One region of the Bradyrhizobium arachidis genome, then DNA from elsewhere that is predicted to be linked to it. Evidence: riboswitches for the same ligand, from Rfam matches in the RefSeq annotation. Region 1 holds a riboswitch; each other region holds the start of a gene.

Region 1 (2,200 bases):
CTGGTGCGGTCGGCCTGCGCGCTCCACAACGGCATGGCGACGTTCGCGCAGGCCAATGTGCCGGATCGGCCTAAAGCGCGATGAGATCATCGCGCTTTAGGTTGTTGTTTCAGCATGATCTTTTCGGAAAACCGCTGCGCACTTTTCCGGATCATGCTTTAGCTGATCCGCTGGTTGACGGAGACGACGCGCCAGCCGGTCGTGAGCCGGTCGATCCGGGTCAGCGACAGCGGATCGATGACGAAGCGCAAGGCTGCCTGAGGCGTGAGGTCGAGCGCGATGCAGAGCGCGGCGCGGATGGTGCCGGAATGGACGACGAGCGCGGCTGGGCCCGAGCCAATCCGTGACAGGCCGAGCCGGACGCGCGCGACCTGATCCTCAAAGCTCTCGCCGCCCGGCGGCTTTCCACGCGCTGGATCGCTCCAGAACTTCGCATAGGCCTCGCCGCCGGTCGCTGCGAGCTCGTCATGCCGATGGCCGGTCCAGTCGCCAAAATCCTGCTCGGTGAATTCGCTCACCAGCGTCGGCTCCAGCCCCAGCGCCCGCGCGGTCTCGACCGTGCGCCGCAATGGGCTGGCATAGCTCGCAGCATCCCGCGGCAGGCGCTGCCGCAGCGCCTCGAGTTGCGCGCGATCGCGGAGATCGGCCGGCGCGTCGGCGGCATGGATCGTGCCTTTGACGCCGTCGACGGGCGCATGCCGTATCAGCCAGAGGAAGGTCTCGCCTTCCATGCTCATCTCCAAGGAAATTGGGCGCTGTGGCAATAACGCCGCAGCTTGCACATTGACTCTGTCTTGGTCGTAATCCTAGATGCCTCTGACGGTTTCCCCGAGAGGGGATGAAAAGGGAATGCGGTGCGGGGACCTTGTCCCCAATGCCGTAGCTGCCCCCGCAACTGTAAGCGGTGAATCCTTCGTCAGAAGCCACTGGGTCCTCGGTCCCGGGAAGGCGACGAAGCGGTCACGACCCGCGAGCCAGGAGACCTGCCGTCAGCCGTGGTCACACGCGAAGATGTCGGTCGGGGAGTACAGACATTCGGCTTCATCGCACGGCTGAAAGCCTGATGATGGGACCTTGGTTCGCGGTGACGTGCCACTGACGTCACACCGAGGTCCAGGACCGTGTCTTCCATCCGTATCGTACGACCGCGCCGCTTTCTGCTTGCGTCGGCCGCACTCACATCCATTGTCGCCGTTGATATTCCCGCTGCGTCGGCGCAGCAGGCTCGCGAGCCGCTGCCGCCCGTGGAGGTGTCGCCCCCGCAATCCCGCAAGCAGGCCAAGCCGGCCGGCCGGGACGCGGCAAGCGCCCGCCGTACGGCTGTGCGACGGCCCTCGACCGCACCGGCCGCGCCAAAGCTGGCGGCGCCGAACGCTGCGGCACCGACGCCGCTCAACTCCAATGCGGTCGCGGAAAGCGCCTCGCGCCTCGGCCTGACCGTGCGGGAGATACCGGCGACCGTCGAGGTGATCTCGGCCGAGACCATGCGCGAGCAGGGCTATCGTACCGTGTCCGAGGCGGCGCAAGGAGCGGTCGGTGTCACCTCCGGCGACAATCCGGCCGAGCCCGCAGCTTTCTCGATGCGCGGCTTCACCAACAGCCAGATCAACACGCTCTACAACGGCATCAAGATCGGTCCGCAGAACATGACCTCGCGGATCACGGACACCGCCAATCTGGAAGCGGTGGAATTTTTGAAAGGCCCGGCCTCGCTGATGTCGGGCGAGGGCGCCGCCGGTGGCTCCATCAACTTCGTCACCAAGCAGCCGCACACCGGCCCGATCCGCAACGAGGCGGACTTCTCCTGGGACTCGCTAAACTCGTTCCGCGCCCATTACGGCTCGGGCGGCAGCACCAATGTCCAGGGCCTCGACTATCGCTTCGACATCAGCCGCTCCTCTCTCAACGGCTTCGCCGACGACACCAACACCAAAACGTTCGATGTGTCGGGCCAGCTCAACTACCGCATCTCCGACAGCCTCAAGGTCTGGGGCGCGATCGAGTATCGCGAGGACCGCGGCAAGGCTTATTGGGGCGCGCCGCTGGTGCCGATCGCCTTCAGCGGCTCGCATGCGACGAGCGGCATCGTTTCGGGCAATTACGTCTCCAACTACAACGGAACCAATCTCGGCGCGGTCACCATCGACGACCGCACCTTCAACACCAACTACAACGTCCTCGACAATCGCAACGTCGCCCA
Region 2 (2,200 bases), 210 kb from region 1:
GAGATCATCCATCTTGTCGACGTGCCGCGCGGCGACGAAGACCTGGAATCCGTCCTTGATAAGACGCCTTGCGATTTCCTTGCCCATGCCGGAGGACGCTCCGGTGACGAGCGCCGTTCTCTTCGACTTGTCGAACATTTCAACCTCTCTTCGTTCCTGCCCTTATCCTGCGGCCTCCGTGGCAGGAATTGACTGACCAAGCACGCCAACAGACTTGCACAACACGCCAATCCTGACGACCGATTTGAGCCGCCGTATTCCCAAGAAAAAGCGCGGTACCCGCGACCGCGCTTTGGCAAGACAGTTCGGGGCTGGCGGAAATCCGTTCACCCGCGAGCGCGGTGGAATGTGCGGGTTTGTCCCATCGCCGGCAGCCCGAGATAGCCTCGGAGGTGCATCTTGCCGTCCTTGACGGTGGCCTTGCAGTTGTAGGTGCGGCCGGACGAGGCGTCATAGATCGTGCCGCCGCCCCACTCGCCATCCTCCCAGCGCAAGCCGGCGATGAAGACAATGTTCTTCAGCGACCGCGCACGCAGCGCGGGATCGGGGTTCTTGGCGTCCTTCTTGAAGGTCACGTTGTCCGCCTCCACGATCTCGTTGCCGTAGAGCATGCGCGCCTGGAATTCCGTTCCGCTCCTGAACATGTCGAGCTTCACCGTGCCGTCGTCCGCCTCCCATGTCCCGACGATCGCATCGGGGACTGGCACCTCGCCGTGCGCCATCGAAATCTGTCCGATGTTCACGGCTGCCATCAGCAGGAAGATGGCGGATCGACGGGAGTGAAGCGACGTTTGCATGGTGCGTTCCTTGGTTTGCGGTTGGGCGAGCGATCGAGGCGCTCGCAGGTCTCGCAAATGTCTCTAGATTTCGGGAACAGCGTTTGCAGCGGCAGAAGGCGCCAGCGGAATTGCGCGGTGCGCCAATCGATGCCGGCGCGGATTTGGATGGTCGGGCAAAACAGCCACACATGGCCATTATCGAAGGTCGGGCCAATCGACGGGTCCCCTTCGGATATTGACGGCTTCATCGCCAGCTGCCAGTTTCATGATCGGTAGTGTCCGCAAGGACTATTCAAGGGAATGCGGTGCGTCCGTCTCGACGGACAATTCCGCGGCTGCCCCCGCAACTGTAGGCGGATAGCCGACGACCAAACGAACCACTGGAGCCCCGTTCGGGCCTCTGGGAAGGCGGTCGAAGGCGATGACCCGCGAGCCAGGAAACCTGCTGCCAGCCATGAGTCACGCGCGAACGCATTGGGCGGGGTGCCCCGATGTCGGACAAGTAGCCGCTGCATCTGCCGCCTGGGGCGAAGGTAGATGACTAAGGCAACCGCGGTGACAGTTTATTTGCGTCGCCGCAGAGCGTTGTCGTGCAAACTCTTCATTCTCGTGCCGGCGTTGCGCCAGGCTATTCACGTGTTTTCCTGATCTCCCTGCTCTCTTCCGTGTCGCTGTCGGCGGCTGCGATCGCGCAGAGCGTGGACCGTGACAAGCCGCCCGTGGAGATCGGTCCAGTGACTGTCTCCCCGTCCACACCGAGGACGGCGCCTGCAATCAGCCCGGGCAACCAAAAGCCTCGGACCGCCCGCCGGGCCACGGGGCGAAGACCGACAGCACCGATCGCTGCAAGGCCCACCAACCCGCCCGCCGGCGACACGACACCGTTGAACACCGCCGCCGTCGCCGGGGTCTCCTCTCGCCTCGGCATTTCGGCCCGGGAGACGCCGGCGACCGTCGAGGTCATCAGCCAGCAGACCATGCAGGACCTGGGCATCCGGACCACCACCGACGTCGCAAAGGCGGCAGTCGGCGTGACTGGCGGCGATGCGCCCGGGGCACCCGCGATCTTCTCGATGCGCGGCTTTTCCGGCGATCAGCTCAACACCCTCTACAACGGCATTCCGATCGGGCCGTCGACCATGACCGGCCGTCCCATGGATGTCGCGGGCCTGCAACAGGTCGAGATCATCAAGGGACCGGACTCGCTGGTGGCAGGTCTTGGCGCAACCGGCGGCGCCGTCAACTACGTGACCAAAGCGCCGCATACCGGTCCGATCGTCAACGAAGCCTTCACCTCCTACGATTCCTTCAACGGCTATCGCGCCGGTTATGGTTCGGGCGGCTCTACGCTGATCGATGGCCTCGACTACCGCTTCGACATCAGCCATTTCAACGACAAGAGCTTCATCGAGGACAGCTAC
Region 3 (2,200 bases), 1.5 Mb from region 1:
AGGAACCTGTCGTATTGCTCGTCACTTATCGCGCCTCGCGCATGCGCCGCACGGGCATTCCGGACCTCTGTGGTCTGCGGAAACGATCCGATGGTCGTGGTAGGAAAAGCCGGTAGTCCGAAACGATTGCTTTGGATCTCGGCACGACGGGCAAATGGGCTCCCGCGTCGACGCATGGTCTGATCGATCGCTTTCATCCGGACAGCGACATTGGCATCACGGATTTTCGGCGAAGTCCGGCGAACAGTCGCGGCACATTCCGACTCGGCAAGAGCTGGCGCAACATTCTGGTCGCCTGCGAGTGCCCGCGCCAGGATCGCAAGCTCCCGCATCTTCTGGACCGCGAAAGCAAGCCAGCTCTTGACGTCGGAAGCGAGCCCGGTTTCAAGTTCAACATCGACCGGTACATGAAGCAGCGAGCAGGATGGGGCAATCTGTACACGGTCCTTGCCGAGCTTCGCAATCGCGGGTTCGAGCCGCTGGCGCAGCGATGACAAATTCGACCGCCATACATTCCGGCCGTCGACGACACCGAGCGACATGACGAGATCACCTCGGCCGCCAGCGATGATCTGGTCCAACAACTGTGGCGCTCGAACTAGGTCGAGGTGTAGTCCGGCAACTGGCAGGCTCAACGCGGTGTTCAGATTGTCCCCGAGGTCGCCGAAATAGCTGGCAACTAAGATCTTGATGGCCGGCACCTCCTTGGCGAGCCGATCATAGGCATGTCGCAAAGATTGCCGCGCCCTCTCATCCAGATCAAGAACCAGGCAGGGCTCGTCGAACTGAACCCAATTTGCCCCACGTTTGGCCAATTCCTGCAGAACCTCGATATAGATCGGTATCAGTTCATCCAGCAGTGAGAGTGGCTGGAACGCAGGATCGAGACTCTTGCCGAGCTTTAGGAATGTGACCGGCCCGATCAGGACAGGACGGGTCTGAAAGCCAAGGGCCTTGGCTTCCTCATACTCCTCGATCGGCTTGCGAGAGCATAGCCTGAAAGTCTGCCCTCTGCGAAACTCGGGGACCATGTAGTGGTAGTTGGTATCGAACCACTTGGTCATCTCCTGAGCGGGTGCGCCAAATCCGCGCGGTCCGCGACCGCAACTCGCATCCTGATCGCCGCATTGTGATCCCCGGGCCATGGCGAAGTACGTCTTCAGCGAAACGGATTCGGCGTTCGAAGCGTAGATCTCTGGGATGGCGCCAACCATGACACTTGTGTCGAGCACCTGATCATACAGCGAGAAATCGTTCGATGGAATGACGGTGACGCCGATAGATTTCTGACGAGCCCAGTTTGCGGCACGCAGGCCAGCTGCGTCCTCGAGCAACTGCAGTTCGCTGCGTTTTCCCGCCCAATAGCTTTCAAGAGCGAGTTTGAGCTCGCGCCTTGGACCGATGCGTGGCGTTCCAAGCGTGGCAACCGGAAGGGAGAGAAGAGACATAGCGTTAACCCCATATTGGGGGCAAAGGCCGTGGCGGACGCAGGCAGGGGAAGTCGCGCGGTGCGACGGCTGCTTGGCGCACCACCGGGACACCCCGCCCGTGGACGAATAATTGTCGGGGCAGGTCTCCTGGCTCGCAGGTCATCGCTTCTGTCCGGCCTTCCCGAAGCCGCGCAGGCTTCAGTGACATCGTTGGACAGCGGCTTGCCGCTCACAGTTGCGGGGGCAGCGCCGGCATTGTCACCGGCTTCCCTCTTAGCTCCGGATCAAGTGGGACCGGAGAACCTCGACGACTTGGATTATCGGCAAGACAAGTCTTCCGTCAACCTCTCAGATTATGTCGCAAGCTGGTGCTGCGACATCCGCTACGCGAATGACCGCGCATCCTTATCGCTGAGTCGATGTAGATGCGCTCTGCAGTCAGCGATATTGTGATGACCATCGCAGCTGCCCTCTGGCCGCACGCCAGTTCGGTGGAAGGGATAAAGCGGCTTCCGCGGTCGGGACTGCTGCCTAGAGCAGAACGCATTTGATGCGTGTCCCAGGCTTCCCAGCAGGTTCTTCGAGCGCGTCCGCCATCCAGCTGCCCTCTCGACCAGCTGGATCCGTGCTGCATAGGCCTAAGACACGTGGCAAAGTCAGCAACATACCTGACCGGCACGTTGATTTGCAGTGCCAGCCAGACTCCAAATGCTCGGCGCGAGTGCCGGTTGTCGCGAAAGAAGCGTCAAACGCGCTCTGGCCTCTCGGCC

What was found. A riboswitch is a leader RNA that binds a small molecule or an ion and turns the genes downstream of it on or off. The one in region 1 is predicted to bind cobalamin.
Region 2: another riboswitch for cobalamin. It lies ahead of WN72_RS16405 (TonB-dependent receptor); the one in region 1 lies ahead of WN72_RS17405 (TonB-dependent receptor).
Region 3: another riboswitch for cobalamin. It lies ahead of metE (5-methyltetrahydropteroyltriglutamate--homocysteine S-methyltransferase); the one in region 1 lies ahead of WN72_RS17405 (TonB-dependent receptor).

Annotation. Positions count from the first base shown of each region.
Region 1 covers NZ_CP030050.1:3,767,801-3,770,000, forward strand. Annotated here, with positions in the region: gene cobT (nicotinate-nucleotide--dimethylbenzimidazole phosphoribosyltransferase) at 1-84, shown strand, start outside; gene WN72_RS17400 (histidine phosphatase family protein) at 159-731, opposite strand; cobalamin riboswitch at 804-1,005, shown strand; gene WN72_RS17405 (TonB-dependent receptor) at 1,122-2,200, shown strand, end outside.
Region 2 covers NZ_CP030050.1:3,559,463-3,561,662, reverse strand. Annotated here, with positions in the region: gene WN72_RS16415 (oxidoreductase) at 1-138, opposite strand, end outside; gene WN72_RS16410 (DUF2147 domain-containing protein) at 327-797, opposite strand; cobalamin riboswitch at 1,036-1,243, shown strand; gene WN72_RS16405 (TonB-dependent receptor) at 1,370-2,200, shown strand, end outside.
Region 3 covers NZ_CP030050.1:2,248,620-2,250,819, reverse strand. Annotated here, with positions in the region: gene metE (5-methyltetrahydropteroyltriglutamate--homocysteine S-methyltransferase) at 1-1,448, opposite strand, end outside; cobalamin riboswitch at 1,551-1,752, opposite strand.